Modestobacter italicus: one gene and its partner. The protein of the gene in region 2 interacts with the protein of the main gene of each other region in a pairwise test. Links are inferred from orthologs where the notes say so. Each region holds a gene or a part of one and is shown on either strand. Other genes may lie near its edges. The genes, in order: MODMU_RS21595 and MODMU_RS17195.

The links.
Region 1: the proteins of MODMU_RS17195 (region 2) and MODMU_RS21595 interact in binary tests that used the Escherichia coli proteins (3 or more experiments, as listed by UniProt). The link is inferred for Modestobacter italicus from one-to-one orthologs.

What each region holds. Positions count from the first base shown.
Region 1 is NC_017955.1:4,562,246-4,570,773, forward strand. Bases 2,986-7,385 are described here. They hold MODMU_RS21595 (multifunctional oxoglutarate decarboxylase/oxoglutarate dehydrogenase thiamine pyrophosphate-binding subunit/dihydrolipoyllysine-residue succinyltransferase subunit), read left to right. Parts: upstream 2,986-3,357; coding sequence 3,358-7,185; downstream 7,186-7,385. Other genes in these bases: MODMU_RS21590 (ABC transporter permease), read left to right, coding at 2,986-3,177; MODMU_RS21600 (DUF6104 family protein), read left to right, coding at 7,192-7,374. In the rest of the region: MODMU_RS21575 (ABC-F family ATP-binding cassette domain-containing protein), read right to left, coding at 1-14; MODMU_RS21580 (adenylate/guanylate cyclase domain-containing protein), read right to left, coding at 75-1,262; MODMU_RS21585 (ATP-binding cassette domain-containing protein), read left to right, coding at 1,490-2,395; more of MODMU_RS21590, read left to right, coding at 2,395-2,985; MODMU_RS21605 (metal-dependent hydrolase), read left to right, coding at 7,473-8,177; MODMU_RS21610 (2-hydroxyacid dehydrogenase), read left to right, coding at 8,200-8,528. UniProt on the Escherichia coli protein: E1 component of the 2-oxoglutarate dehydrogenase (OGDH) complex which catalyzes the decarboxylation of 2-oxoglutarate, the first step in the conversion of 2-oxoglutarate to succinyl-CoA and CO(2).
Region 2 is NC_017955.1:3,589,793-3,596,890, reverse strand. Bases 2,998-5,967 are described here. They hold MODMU_RS17195 (ABC-F family ATP-binding cassette domain-containing protein), read left to right. Parts: upstream 2,998-3,666; coding sequence 3,667-5,268; downstream 5,269-5,967. Other genes in these bases: MODMU_RS17185 (enoyl-CoA hydratase/isomerase family protein), read left to right, coding at 5,704-5,967; MODMU_RS17190 (helix-turn-helix domain-containing protein), read left to right, coding at 5,477-5,707; MODMU_RS17200 (SCO7613 C-terminal domain-containing membrane protein), read right to left, coding at 2,998-3,479. Also shown: MODMU_RS28915 (SCO7613 C-terminal domain-containing membrane protein), read right to left, coding at 1-1,341; more of MODMU_RS17200, read right to left, coding at 1,401-2,997; more of MODMU_RS17185, read left to right, coding at 5,968-6,480; MODMU_RS17180 (ABC transporter ATP-binding protein), read left to right, coding at 6,556-7,098. UniProt on the Escherichia coli protein: Genetic data indicate it may be involved in ribosome assembly or function.

The DNA of each region.
Region 1 (8,528 bases), 970 kb from region 2 along the record:
AGGGTGGCGGACACCCGTCCATCGTGCCGACCACTCCCCGGCGCCGGGTCACGCGGTCCCGGCAGCGCTCCCGCTCACTCTGCGAACGGCCCGACGGCGTCCGGCGACTCCTCGTCCCAGGCCCCGCTCGACGGCTCGTCGGCCCCGTCGGTGAGCACGTCGTCGGCGATCTCGTCGAGCAGCTGCTCGAAGGAGGCGACCCCCGGGGCGACGTCGGCGTCGGCCTCGCGGCGGCGGACCAGCCAGGGCTGCAGCTGGTCGTAGCCGCGCACCGACACCCGGCGCAGCGGCCGCACCCGGTAGCCGGGCAGCCCGCGGAGCCGCCGGGCCAGCTGCTGGTCGACCAGCACGGTGGAGGGCCGGGCCAGCGAGGTGAGCCGGCTGGCCAGGTTGACCACCGGGGAGTAGACGTCGCCGAGCCGGGTGAGCACCGGGCCGAAGGCGGCGCCGACCCGCAGCGGCGGCCGGTCCGGGGCGTTCCACTCCTCCGGGAGGCGCAGCGCGATCTCCACCGCATCGGCCGCTTCCTCGCAGGTGAACAGGACACCGTCACCCACGGTCTTGACCACCCGGCCGTGGTGCCGGGCGATGAGGTCGGCCACCAGGCCCTCGAAGTCCTCGACCATCGTGCCGAGCTCCCGGCCGCCCATGCCGCGGCTGCGCGAGGTGTAGCCGACCAGGTCGGCGAAGCCGACGGCCAGCTCCCGGCGGTCCACCGTCCCGGGGGCGGCCAGGAAGAGCCGGTCGGCGTTGGCCGCCAGGTGCCGGCGCCACACGTAGTCCTGCAGCTCGCGCATCAGCGGCAGCAGCTCCTCCGCCGAGCGCACGACGCCCTCCTCGACCGCCCGCTGGGCGTCCGGTCCGCCGTGCGCGGGGTCCAGCAGCAGGGCGGCGATCATGTCGGTCTGCCAGTCCGCCAGCCGGGACAGCGACTGCCCCATCGCCCGGGCGATGGAGGCCTCGGCCCGCGGGTCGACGAAGCCGGTGTCGATCAGCGCCGAGAGCCGGGCGAGCGCGGCGACGTCGGCATCGGTGAAGGCCGCGTCGTCGTCCGCGACGTCGGCGAAGCCGAGGGCCCGCCACAGCCGCTGGGTGCGCTCGGGGGGCATCCCGGCGAGCGCGGCCACCTGGGCGCGCGTGTAGCGGCGCGGCCCGTCGAGCAGCAGCCGCTCCAGGCTCTCCCGCGGGTCGGGGTCGGCTCCGGGCCCAGGTCGCTCCCCGTCGGGCACCGGGCCGTCGGCCACCCGTCGGGAGGCGTCCACGAGCCCGCAACCTACCCGTCATCCGGCGCCCCGGGTGTGCGCGGGGTCACCGGACCGCGCGCGCCCGTGCGGTCGCGTGCTGGCCGTCGAGGGGCTCGATACGCCAGGATCAGCACGTCACCGGACCCGCCGGTGCGAGCGAGGAGGACCTGATCAGCAGCGGTAGCCGGGCCGCCCACGACCCCGTCCGGGTCGAGGTCAGCGCCCTCACCAAGACCTTCGGCAGCGTGCGCGCGGTCGACGACCTCTCCTTCACCGTCGAGCCGGGTCAGGTGACCGGGTTCTTGGGGCCCAACGGCGCCGGCAAGACGACGACGCTGCGGATGGCTCTCGGGCTGATCAACCCCGACCGCGGCACCACCACGTTCAACGGCACGCCCTACGCCGCGCTCACCGAACCGACCCGGCGGGTGGGTGCGGTGCTGGAGACGGCGTTCCACCCGGCCCGCAGCGGCCGCAACCACCTGCGGGTCTACTGCCGGGCGGCCGGGATCCCGGTGTCGCGCGCGGACGAGGTGCTCGACCAGGTCGGGCTCGGCCCGGCCGGCGACCGCAAGGCCGGCGGCTACTCCCTCGGCATGCGCCAGCGCCTCGGGCTGGCCACCGCGCTGCTCGGCGACCCGGCGGTACTCGTCCTCGACGAGCCGGCCAACGGGCTGGACCCCGAGGGCATCCAGTGGCTGCGCGGGTTCCTCCGCCACCTCGCGCACGACCAGGGCCGCACCGTGCTGGTCTCCAGCCACCTGCTGGCGGAGGTGGAGCAGACCGCGGACCGGGTGGTCATCGTCGGGGCCGGGAAGCTGGTCCGGCAGGGCTCGCTCGCGGAGCTGCGCTCGGGCAGCGCCGGCAGCGTGCTGGTCCGCTCACCGCAGAAGGACGCCCTGGCCGACCTGCTGCGCACGACCGCGGGGACGTCGGTCGTCACCACCGACGGCCACCCGGACGGGCTCACCGTCACCGGCCTGCCCGTCGAGGAGGTCGGCCGGCGCGCGTTCGCCGGCCGGATCGAGCTGCACGAGCTGCGTGCCCACACCAGCGGGCTGGAAGAGGTCTACTTCCAGCTCACCGCCGGCTCGGAGCAGTACGCCGCCGGCCGGCCCGGCACCGCCACCACCGGAGAGGAAGCCGCCTGATGGGCGCCGTCATCGCCCGGCTGACCCGCGCCGAGTGGACCAAGCTGCTGACCACCCGGGTGTGGATCGGCCTGCTGCTGGGCTCCTGCGTGCTGGTCGGCGGGTTCGCCGCGCTGTTCACCGGCTTCGCCGGCAGCAGCGGCGGCGGCCCCGACGGGCAGGGCCTGCCCGCCATCGGCACCGCGGACTTCGAGCAGCTCGCGCTCGGGGTGTCGGCGAACGCGACGGTGCTGTTCGTGGTGCTGGGCATCATCGGCACGACGCAGGAGTACCGGCACCGCACCGCCACCCCCACCTTCCTGACCAGCCCGCACCGCGGCCGGGTGGTGGTGGCCAAGCTGCTGGCCTACCTGGTGGCCGCCGTCCCGATGGCGCTGCTGGTGATCGCCGTCGACGTCCTGGTGGTGACCGTCTACGCCGGCGCCCGCGGTGCCGCCCCCTCGCTGAGCGGGGACAACCTGCGGGTGCTCGCCGGCGCCTGGGCCGCGCTGGTCATCTACGCCGTGATCGGCGTCGGCGTGGGCGCACTGGTCCGCAACCAGGTGGGTGCCATCGTCGGCGTGCTGGTCTACCTGTTCGTGGTGGAGACGATCGTGCAGGCGATCCCGGCGATCAACAGTGCCTACAAGTGGCTGCCCGGTGGCGCCCTGGAGGCCATGACGGCCACCTTCGGCCAGACCGACCTGCTCAGCGCGTGGCAGGGCGGTCTGGTGCTGCTCAGCTACGGGTTGGTCGCCGCCGTCCTGGGCACCCTGCTCGCCGTCCGGCGGGACGTCGTCTGAGCCGGGTCCGGCGGGGCCCGACCCCGGCCGGGAGGCGGCTCGCGCCGTTCCGTGCGGCGTGAGACGGGACACGTGCGCCACCTCACGCGGCGGCGTCGCAGGCAGGGGCCCCGGGCGTAGAGTCGGGACCCGGTCCAACGACGTCCACCGACGAAGAAGGCACTCGCCAACGTGTCAACCGTGAGCTCATCCCAGCCCTCCTCCGCCTCTGCCAACCCGGTGGCGGGATTCGGCACCAACGAGTGGCTGGTCGAGGAGATGTACCAGCAGTACCTGGCCGACCCGCGCAGCGTCGACCAGGCCTGGCACGACTTCTTCGCCGACTACCGCCCGGGCAGTCCGGTGTCCGACGGCGCAGACCGCAGCTCGCAGACCGCCCCGGCCCCGGAGCAGCCCGCACCGGCACCGGCACCTGCCGCGGCGAAGCCGGCCGCCGCCGCCTCGAAGCCGGCCGCCTCGAAGCCGGCCGCACCGAAGCCGACCCCCGCGGCCACCGCCACCCCAGCGCCGCGGGCCACCCCGGTCGACGCCCGATCGGAGGGCACCGTCGTGAACCGAGCAGCCGAGCGCGCCTCCCAGCAGGTGCCCGCCGCCCCGGCGAAGCCGTCCCCCGGCGCGGGCGCCGCCCGAGCAGCCGGCGACGACGCCGGCTCCGGCCCCAAGCGCACCCCGCTGCGCGGCGCCGCGGCGAGCGTGGTCAAGAACATGAACGCGTCGCTGACCGTCCCGACGGCGACCAGCGTGCGCGCCGTCCCGGCCAAGCTGCTCGTGGACAACCGCATCGTCATCAACAACCACCTGGCCCGCGCCCGCGGCGGCAAGGTGTCCTTCACGCACCTGATCGGCTACGCGCTGGTCCGGGCGCTGGACAGCTTCCCGAACATGAACACCGCGTTCGCCGAGGTCGACGGCAAGCCGACCCTGGTGACGCCGGAGCACGTCAACTTCGGCCTGGCGATCGACCTGCCCAAGGCCGACGGCACCCGCTCGCTGGTGGTCGCCTCGATCAAGTCCGCCGAGCAGATGGACTTCGCCGAGTTCTGGGGCGCCTACGAGGACATCATCCGGCGGGCCCGCGCCGGCAAGCTGACCATGGAGGACTTCTCCGGGACGACGATCAGCCTGACCAACCCGGGCACGATCGGCACCAACCACTCGGTGCCCCGGCTGACCACCAACCAGGGCACGATCGTCGGCGTCGGCGCGATGGACTACCCGGCCGAGTTCCAGGGGATGAGCCCCGAGGCGCTGGCCGAGATGGCCGTCTCGAAGATCATCACGCTCACCTCGACCTACGACCACCGGGTCATCCAGGGTGCGGAGTCCGGCGACTTCCTGCGCCGGATGCACCAGCTGCTGCTGGGCGAGGACGGCTTCTACGACGACGTCTTCCGCTCGCTGCGGGTGCCCTACGAGCCGGTCCGCTGGGTGGCCGACAAGCGGGTCAGCCACGAGGGGCAGATCGACAAGGAAGCCCGGGTCATCGAGGTCATCGAGGCCTACCGGCGCAACGGCCACCTGATGGCCGACACCGACCCGCTGGAGTTCAAGGTCCGCACCCACCCCGACCTGGACATCGTCCAGCACGGGCTGACGCTGTGGGACCTCGACCGGCCCTTCCCGGTCGGCGGCTTCGCCGGTGAGCGCACCATGCCGCTGCGCGACATCCTCGGCGTGCTGCGCAACTCCTACTGCCGCACGGTCGGCATCGAGTACATGCACATCACCGACCCCGAGGAGCGCGGCTGGCTGCAGCAGCGCATCGAGGTCAAGCACGACCAGCCCACCCGGGACAAGCAGAAGCGGGTGCTCGGCCGGCTCAACGCCGCCGAGGCGTTCGAGACCTTCCTGCAGACCAAGTACGTCGGGCAGAAGCGGTTCAGCCTCGAGGGCGGCGAGTCGGTGATCCCGCTGCTGGACGAGGTGCTGGTGGCCTCCACCGAGTACGGCCTGGAGGAGGTCGCGATCGGCATGGCCCACCGCGGCCGGCTGAACGTGCTCGCCAACGTGCTGGGCAAGAGCTACTCGAAGATCTTCGGGGAGTTCGAGGGCAACATCGACCCGGGCACCGTGCAGGGCTCCGGCGACGTCAAGTACCACCTGGGCGCCGAGGGCACCTTCGAGCACGACGGCCGCTCGATCGCCGTCTCGCTGGCCAGCAACCCCAGCCACCTGGAGACGGTCAACCCGGTGCTCGAGGGCATCGTGCGGGCCAAGCAGGACATGATCGACAAAGGCGAGGGCGGCTTCACCGTGCTCCCGGTCCTGCTGCACGGCGACTCCGCGTTCGCCGGCCAGGGCGTGGTGCAGGAGACGCTGAACCTCTCCCAGCTGCGCGGCTACCGCACCGGCGGCACGGTGCACGTGGTCATCAACAACCAGGTCGGCTTCACCACCAGCCCGGCCGCGGCGCGCTCGAGCCTCTACTCGACCGACGTCGCGCGGATGATCGGCGCGCCGGTCTTCCACGTGAACGGCGACGACCCCGAGGCCTGCGTCCGGGTGGCCAAGCTGGCGGTCGACTACCGGCAGGCGTTCAAGAAGGACGTCGTCATCGACCTGGTCTGCTACCGCCGCCGCGGGCACAACGAGGGCGACGACCCGTCGATGACCCAGCCGCTGATGTACGACATCATCGACCGCAAGCGCTCGGTCCGGAAGCTGTACACCGAGGCGCTGGTCGGTCGCGGCGACATCACGCTGGCCGACGCCGAGGAGGCCCTGAAGGACTACCGCGGGCAACTGGAGCGGGCCTTCGCCGAGACGCACGACGCCCGGGACTCCTCCACGCCCGAGCCGGTCATGGACCCGCGCTCGCCGCAGCAGGCGACCGTGGACACCGCGATCAGCCCGGAGGTCCTCAAGACCATCGGCGACGCCCACGTCAGCTTCCCGCCGGACTTCACCCCGCACCCGAAGCTGCAGAAGATGCTCGAGCGCCGGGCCGCGATGGCCAGCGAGGGCGGCATCGACTGGGCGATGGGCGAGCTGCTGGCCTTCGGCTCGCTGCTCATGCAGGGCGTCCCGGTGCGGCTGGCCGGCCAGGACTCCCGCCGCGGCACCTTCGTGCAGCGCCACTCGGTCCTCATCGACCGGGAGAACGCCGCCGAGTACACGCCGCTGTCGAACCTGACCCCCGACCAGGCGAAGTTCTTCGTCTACGACTCGCTGCTCAGCGAGTACGCCGCGCTCGGCTTCGAGTACGGCTACTCGGTGGCCAACCCCAAGGCGCTGGTCCTCTGGGAGGCGCAGTTCGGCGACTTCGTCGACGGCGCGCAGATGGTGATCGACGAGTTCATCAGCTCCGGCGAGGCCAAGTGGGGGCAGCGGTCCGGCGTGGTCATGCTGCTGCCGCACGGCCTCGAGGGCCAGGGCCCGGACCACTCCAGCGGCCGGATCGAGCGGTTCCTGCAGCTGTCCGCCGAGAACAACATGACCGTCGCCAACTGCTCCACCCCGGCGAACTACTTCCACCTGCTGCGCCGCCAGGCGCTCTCGGAGGTGCACCGCCCGCTGGTGGTGTTCACGCCCAAGTCGCTGCTGCGGGCCAAGGCGGCGGTCAGCCCGGTCGCCGACTTCACCGAGCAGCACTTCCGCCCGGTCCTGCCCGACCCGGGTGTCGGCCGCAAGGCGCTGGACGGCGCCTCGGTCAAGCGGGTGCTGCTGTGCAGCGGCAAGGTCAGCTACGAGCTCTTCTCCCAGCGGGAGGCCGAGGGCCGCACCGACACCGCCGTCCTGCGGGTCGAGCAGCTGTACCCGCTGCCGGCCGAGGAGATCGTCGAGGCGCTGGCGCAGTACCCCAACGCCTCGGACGTCGTGTGGGTGCAGGAGGAGCCGGCGAACATGGGTGCCGCCCAGTTCATGCTGGTCAACCTGCCCGACGAGCTGCCCGCCGGCCGCACCCTGCGCCGGGTCTCGCGCAAGGCCTCGGCCAGCCCGGCCGTCGGGTCGGCGAAGGTGCACGAGGTCGAGCAGCGCGCCCTGGTGGCCCAGGCCTTCGCGGACTGAGCCCCCGTGTACTTCACCGATCGCGGCATCGAGGAGCTGGCCGGCCGGCGGGGCGAGGAGGAGGTCTCCCTCGCCTGGCTGGCCGACCAGCTGCAGGCCTTCGTCGACGCGAACCCGGAGTTCGAGGTCCCCGTCGAGCGGCTGGCCACCTGGCTGGCCCGCGGCGGCACCGACGATGTCGACGAGTGAGTGGAGTGCCAGCGCATCACTTTCCGAGCGCTGACACTCCACTCAGCTCCTCCGCGCGCCTCCGTCGGCTGGGCGGCACGCGGGGAGACGCTGGGTAGGTGCTCGGTCACTCGCATGCCCTCTCCGGTCTCGCCGTCGGCGCCGCCACGCTCCCGTGGGCGCCGGTGCACGGCACCGTGGCGCAGGTCGCCTGGGTGTCGGCCGTCGGCGGCTTCGCGATGCTGCCGGACCTGGACCAGAAGGGGTCCACGATCAGCCGGATGTGGGGGCCGCTGACCGACGTCCCGTCCGGCGTGGTGAACGCCATCAGCCGCGGCCACCGCTGGGGGACGCACGACGCCGTCCTCGGGTCGCTGGCCTTCGGGCTGCTGGCCTACGCCGCCGCCTGGAACCACTGGTCGAGCCTGCTGCTGCTGGCACTGGCCATCGGGCTGGCGCTGCGGGCGCTGCACGTGGTCATCCCGGGGCGGGCGGAGAACACCGTGATCGGCAACCTGGTGCTCTCCTGGGGCGGGGCCTGGCTGCTGCTGGCGCACAGCCCCGGCCCGGACTGGCTGCCCGCGGCCGTCGTCGTCGGCGTGCTCACCCACATCGCCGGGGACGGGCTGACCAAGGAGGGCGTGCCGGTACCGGTGTTCTGGCTTGTCCGGCGCAGCCGGATCGCCCCGGTGCACCTGCGCACCGGCGCCGTCGTCGAGCGGGCCGTGCTCGTCCCGCTCTTCGTGCTGGCCACCGTGGCGTTCCTGGTCGCCAACACCGGCGCCCGCACGCTGGTCGACCCGATCCTGGCCCGACTCGGCTGATCGGGCACTACGGTCGGCGGCTGTGACTGGCACCGCCCCCGCCGAGCGCGGTGGTCCCCCGGTGAGCGGGCACGTGTACGTCACCCGGCTGCTGTCCGACGACGCGATGACGGCGCTGGCCGCGCTCGGGCACCCGGTCGTCGTCGGGGAGGAGCGGCCCCCGACCCCGGCGGAGCTGCTCCGGGACGCCGCCGGTGCGGCTGCCGTCGTCGCCACCCTCACCGACCGGGTCGACGCCGCGGTGCTGGACGCCGCCGGTCCGGGGCTGCGGGTGGTGGCGAACGTCGCGGTCGGCTACGACAACGTCGACGTGGCGGCGGCGCGGGCCCGGGGCGTCGTGGTGACCAACAC
Region 2 (7,098 bases):
GGCCGGGACCCGTCCGGTGCGGTCGGCGTAGCCGACCAGCGCGGCACCCAGCACGGCCAGCGCGACCGAGGCGGCCGTCGCGTCGCCGGTGCGCGCGACGTGGACCGCGGCGACCACGCCCACCACCACGGCGGAGGCCGCCAGCGGCACCTCCGCCCGCTGGTGGCGCTCCAGGGTGGCCGCGGCCAGCGCGACCACCGCCAGCGCCATCAGCAGCGGTCCGGTCCAGCCGGGCGCCAGCGACCCGTCGGCCTCGGCCAGCAGCGCGGACCCGGCCAGGCAGCCGACCGAGACCGGCAGCGCCCCGGGCCGGTCGACGGGCTGCCGGGCGGCGACCAGCACCGCCGGTGCCGCCGCGGTGAGCAGCAGCAGCGCCAGCGCCGTCAGATGGCCGTCGACCAGCAGCCGGACGACGGAGGCCCCGGTGACCGTGCCGGCGAGAGCGAGACCGGCCGGGCGCACCAGCGAGTGCGGGCGCGGTGAGGCGAACTGCCCGACCAGCGCTGCGGTGGCCAACCCGACGTACCCCGCCGCGGGCACACCCGCCGGGCCGACCGCCTGCAGCACCCCGGCGACCGCGGCGCCGGTGACCATCCCCGCGAGCACAGGCACCGCCGGGCGCGGGCCGAGCAGCGGCCGGAGTGACGGCCGCCGGCGCAGCGCGAGCAGGGCGCCGGCTGCGGCGACGAGCAGCAGCCCGGCGACGAGGGCGGACCCGGCGGTCGTCGTCCACACCAGGTGGGCACCGGTGACGATCCCGGTGACCCACCACGGTGCCGCGGTGACCAGCGCGATCTCCGAGACCGGCCGCCGGGCGCGCAGCGCGACCAGCAGGCCGGCGACCGCCGTGCCGAGCACCGCGGCGACCTCGGTCAGCGCCGCCGGCTCCCCGCCGGTGAGCGCGGTCAGCACCGCGAACTGGGCGGCGAGCCACGCCGCGACCGGCCAGGTGACGGTGCTCCGCGCGACCCGGCCCAGCAGGCAGTAGAGCCCGGCGAGCAGGCCGAGCACCAGCACGCCCCGGCCCGTCGAGGTGGCCCGGTCGCCGAGCACCGACAACGCCACCGCCGCGATCGCCAGCGTCTCCTCCGAGGCGCGCAGACCGCGCCGGGCACCGCGCACCGACGCCGCGGCGGCGGCCAGCGCGAGCACGGTGGACACCAGCCGGCCGGCCAGGCTCAGCGACGCCGCACCCGCGACCACGACGGCGACCGCGCCGGCGGCCAGCAGCACCTGCTGGGGCGTCACCCGGCGGAGCCCCTCGTCCGCCGGCGGCGCGGACGGTGGGGGCACGGGGCGGCCGAGCGGGGGCGGGTAGAGCACCTCGGGCTCCTGCGGCACCCCGATCACCTCCCCAGCGACGTCGCCGTCCCACGCTACGGGCGACCGGTCCGGCCCGCTCAGCTCATCTGCGCCACCCAGGCCACCGCCTCCCGGGCCTGGGCCAACCGGCGCTCGTACGTCGCGCCGAGCACCAGCAGCACCAGCCCGGCGGCGGCCAGGGTCACCCACGGCGGCAGCAGCGGCGCGTAGGCCCCCAACCGGGTGGCGGCCACGAACGCCAGCGCGCACGCGCCCAGCACGAACGGCGCCTGCCGGTGCGCCAGGGTGCCGAGCGCCACCATCGCGACCGCGCCGGCCACCACCAGCACCAGCCGCAGCGCGCTGGGGTCGGCGGCGACCGCCAGCGTCGAGGGCACCAGCGCCACACCGACCGCGGCCCCCTCGGCCGCCCAGGACGGGCCCCCGGTCCGCAGCCGGGGGAGGACGCCCACCAGCAGCGCGACCGCCGCCGGCAGGGTGTAGGCCTCCGGGGTCTCGACCCCTGCGCCACCCACGGCGATCCAGGAGGCCAGCACCAGGTCGGCGAGGGCGAGCGCGGCGACCGGGGGCCGTCGGGCGACCAGGGCGTAGCAGCCGGCGGCGACGCCGACCACGGCCAGCTGCACGGCCACCTGCCCCCACGCCGCGACCGAGGCGGTGGTCACGCCGGCGGTCACGCCGGCCAGCGTCCCGGCCGCGGCGGCGACCCGCTCCTCCGGCGCACCGGCCCGCCAGGTAGCCACCGCGAAGGCCCCGGCACCGACCAGCGCCACCAGCAGCCCGCTCGCCGGGCTGGTCAGCGCCCCGCCCTCCCGGGCCAGCAGCGCCGCGGCCGCGGGGGCCGCCAGCGCGGCGAAGGTGCCGGCGTCGCGCACGGCCGGCACCCGGACGGCGGCCAGGGTCGCCGGCACCGCGGCCGTGAGGACGAGCAGCGCCAGCGCGGTGAACCGCTCGGCGTCGACCAGCTGCTCGCCCCCGACGACGGCGAGCGCGGCCGCGGCGGCCAGCAGCGCGGTGCGGACCTCGGGCAGCGCCGCCCGGGGGAGGGGGCCGGACAGCGGCCGACGCCCGGCCAGCAGCGCGGCCGCGGTGGCCAGCAGCAGCGCCAGCCCGACGGCCAGCACTGGCCCCGCCGGGCCGCTCAGCCCCAGGGACAGGCCGAGCGAGACCCCGACCACGCCGCCGGCCGCGGCCGCCACGGGCCCGGCGGGCAGTGCGCGGCCGGCCACCCGGGGCACCCGCAGCACCAGCACCGCGGCGACCGCGGCGGCCGCGAGCAGCGCGGTCGCCGTCCAGGCGTCCCGAGCGTCGCGGGCGTCGCCGGCCGCGCCGATCAGCAGGCCGCCCGCCACCCCGAGGCCCCCGCACAGGACGGCGAGCAGCCGGGCGACCGGCACGAGGGCCGGCCGCAGGGCGAGCACCAGGGCGAGGTCCGCGGCGGCGAGGGCCAGGGCGGCGGCCACCCCGGCGGGCCCGGCCAGCGCGTCGGGCCCGAGCAGCAGCGCGGGCACCGGCTGGACCGCCAGCAGGGCGGCCAGCGGCCAGGTGACGGTGCTGCGGGTCAGCCGGCCCAGGGCCAGGGCGACGACGGCCACCACCAGGCAGGACACCGCCGTCCAGGGCCGCAGGGCGACCTGGTCCAGCCCGAGCAGCCCCCGGGCGTGCGCGGCACCCAGGTCGACGGCGAGCAGGGCGGTGCCCGCGGCCGCCAGCGCCTCCTCGGTCGCGCGCAGCCCGCGGCGGGCGGCCCAGCCCGACACCGCGCAGGCCGCCGCCGTCCCGGTGAGCATCACGGTCGCCTGGAAGACGAGCCCGAACCGGGTCCAGCCCAGCGCGACGAAGGCCAGCGCCCCGGCGACCAGCAGCACGGCGCCCAGGCCGAGCAGCACCTGCTGCGGGCTCAGCCGCCGCCGCGGGCGCGGCGGCTCGGCCGAGACCGGAGGGCGGAGCGGTGGGGGAGGAGCGGGCGCCGGGGACGGTGCGGCCCACGGCTCGGGCGGCCGGACGGCGGCGGGGGACGGCGCCGGCCGCGCCCCGGGCGCGGCGGCGCGCAGCGTGGTCAGCAGCTCGTCGCGCTCGCGGGTGAGCTGGTCGAGCGTCGCGCCGATCCGGCCGAGCACCCAGCCGGCCTGCCCCGCGGCGGGCAGACCGCACACCGCGCAGGGGGCAGCGGGCGGGCCGGTGACCTCGGCCCCACAGACAGGACACGCAGGTCCGCGCGGGTACATGAGCGCATCCTGGCCTGTCGCGGGCCGAACCAGGCCGTGTTCCACAGGCGGGTGACGTGCACGTCACCCGGTAAAGGGGTCGGACGGAGGCATCCGAGGGCCTACCCTGGGATCAGTGATAACGACGACCGGTCTGGAGCTGCGCGCCGGCGCCCGCATCCTCATCAGCGACGCCGACCTACGCGTGCAACCCGGGGACCGGATCGGCCTGGTCGGGCGCAACGGCGCCGGCAAGACCACCACCCTCACCACGCTGGCCGGTGAGCGCGTGCCGCACGCCGGCAAGGTCGACGTCACCGGCGAGATCGGCTACCTGCCGCAGGACCCGCGCAGCGGCGACCTGGACATCACCGCCAGCGACCGGGTGCTCTCCGGCCGCGGGCTCGACGTGCTCCGGGCGAGGCTGACCAAGGCGCAGATCGCGATGGCCGAGCCCGCCGACGACGCGGAGATGGAGCGCGCCGTCCGGCTGTACGGGCGGCTCGAGGACCAGTTCGCCGCGCTCGGGGGCTACGCCGCGGAGAGCGATGCCGCCCGCATCTGCACGAACCTGGGGCTGCCCGACCGGGTGCTCGGCCAGCCGCTGCGCACCCTCTCCGGTGGCCAGCGCCGCCGGGTCGAGCTCGCGCGGATCCTGTTCTCCGACGCCGACACGCTGCTGCTCGACGAGCCGACCAACCACCTCGACGCCGACTCCATCGTCTGGCTCAAGGGGTTCCTGGCCAGCCACCGCGCCGGCCTCATCGTGATCAGCCACGACGTCGACCTGCTCGCCGCCGTGGTCAACAAGGTCTGGCACCTGGACGCCAACCGGGCCACCGTCGACGTCTACAACCTCGGCTGGAAGCGCTACCTGGACGCCCGGGAGACCGACGAGCGCCGCCGCCGGGCGGAGCGGGCCAACGCCGAGAAGAAGATCGACGCGCTGTCGGCCCAGGCGGACAAGATGCGGGCCAAGGCCACCAAGGCCAAGGCCGCGCAGAGCATGGACAAGCGCGCCCAGCGGCTGGCTGCGGGCCTCGAGCAGGTGCGGGTCCAGGACAAGGTCGCCAAGCTGCGCTTCCCGACGCCGGCCCCGTGCGGGCGGACGCCGCTCACCGCCGAGCACCTGAGCAAGAGCTACGGCTCGCTGGAGATCTTCACCGGCGTCGACCTGGCCATCGACAAGGGCACCCGGGTCGTCGTCCTCGGGTTCAACGGCGCGGGCAAGACCACCCTGCTGCGCATGCTCGCCGGCACCGAGACCCCGGACACCGGCGAGGTGAAGCCCGGGCACGGCCTGCGGATCGGGTACTACGCGCAGGAGCACGAGACGATCGACATGGACCGGTCGCTGCTGGAGAACATGCGCTCCGCGGCCCCGGACAGCACCGACACCGAGCTTCGGAAGATCCTCGGCGCGTTCCTCTTCTCCGGCGACGCGGTCGACCAGCGCACCGGCACCCTCTCCGGTGGTGAGCGCACCCGGCTGGCGATGGCCACGCTGGTGGTCTCCGGCGCGAACGTGCTGCTGCTCGACGAGCCGACCAACAACCTGGACCCGGCCAGCCGCGAGCAGGTGCTCGAGGCGCTGCGCACCTACCAGGGCGCGATCGTGCTGGTCACCCACGACGAGGGCGCGGTCCACGCGCTGAACCCGGACAAGGTGATCATCCTGCCCGACGGCACGGAGGACACCTGGAGCGCCGACTTCGCCGACCTGGTCTCGCTGGCCTGACGAGGGACCCGCTGCAGCGGGGCCCGGCAGGCGGGGCGGTCGGCCATCCCGTGTTCGGTAGTGCACTTCCCATCTCCGGTGGCCGTGATCGGGCAAGCGGGTGATCATGGCTCGTGGGACGCCGATGTCACCGGGACAGCGGCGCCGGGGGATCAGCGGGCAAGCGCCGGCGGACGTCGGTGCGACCCCTGACACACGGAGGGGAGTCATGGCCGACTCGAGCACTGCAGACCTGAGCAAGGGCAAGCGGATCACCGGGGACGACCGAACCTCGCTCGCGGACGAACTGCGCGAGCGGTACGACGGCGGGGAGAGCATCCGCTCCCTGGCCACCTCGACCAACCGCTCCTACGGCTTCGTCCACCGGCTGCTCTCGGAGTCGGGCGCGAGCCTGCGGGGCCGGGGTGGGGCGAACCGGAACGCCAAGAAGAGTGCGTGACCTCGGCTGAGGCGAACGGGTGGGTGAGGACGGCGCGCGAGGGCGCCGTCCTCACCGTCACCCTCGACCGCGCCGACCAGCTCAACGCGCAGACGCCGGACACCTGGGCGGCGCTGCGCGCGGTCGGTGAGGGTCTGGACGACGACGTCCGGGTGGTCGTCGTCCGCGGCGCCGGCCGGTCGTTCTCCGCCGGGCTGGACCGCACGCTGTTCAGCGCCGAGCCCGGGGTCGCCGGCGGGCTCGGTGAGCTCGGTGCGCTGCCCGCGGAGCTGACCCAGGAGCGCATCCGCGGGTACCAGGCCGGGTTCCGCTGGCTGCGATCGCCGGGCGTGGTGTCGATCGCAGCGGTGCAGGGGCACGCCATCGGCGCCGGGGCCCAGCTCGCGCTCGCCTGCGACCTGCGGGTCCTCGCCGAGGACGCCCAGCTGCGGCTGCCCGAGGCCTCGCTCGGGCTGGTGCCCGACCTGACCGGCACCAGCACCCTGGTCGAGCTGGTCGGCTACAGCCGGGCGGTGGAGATCTGCCTGACCGGCCGGCCCGTCGGCGCGACCGAGGCGCTGGCGATGGGCCTGGCCAACGCCGTCGTCCCGGCGGACCAGCTGGAGTCCGCCGTGGCCGGGCTGACCACCGCCCTGCTGCGACCCGACACCGGCGCCAGCCGGGAGACCCTGGCCCTCGTCCGGTCCGCGGTGCGCAACGACCCGGCGCAGCAGGACGCCGCCGAGCGGGCGGCGCAGGCCCGGCGGCTGGCCGTGCTCGCCGGGGGAGACTGAGGGTCGCGGAACAGGGCGGCCCCGGCTGCTGTTCCGGTGACTGATTACCCGGTTACAGCAGCAAGAGGACGTGCCATGAGCTCACCGATGACCTCGATGGCCGCGATGCGGTCGTTCAGCCGCGACTCGTCGGTGACCTCCCGGCAGATCCCCAAGGGCACGGTCCGCCGCATCCTCGGCATCGCGCAGCCCTACCGCCGTGAGCTGATCGGCTTCCTGTCGCTGGTGGTGTTCTCCTCGCTGATCGGGGTGATCACCCCGCTGCTGGCCGGTGACATCGTCAACCGGATCGCCCGGCTCTCCGGGACGGCGGGGGACGTCGTGAAGATCGCGCTGGTCATCGCCGGCCTGGCGGTGCTGGACGCCGCCAGCTCGCTGGTGCAGCGCTGGTACTCCGCGCGGATCGGCGAGGGCGTCATCTTCGACCTGCGCACCCGGGTGTTCGAGCACGTGCAGCGGATGCCGGTCGCCTTCTTCACCCGCACGCAGACAGGTGCGCTGGTGAGCCGGCTCAACAACGACGTCGTCGGGGCGCAGCGGGCGTTCACCTCGACGCTGTCCGGCGTGGTGTCCAACGTGATCGCCCTGGTGCTGACCGCCGGCGTCATGTTCAGCCTG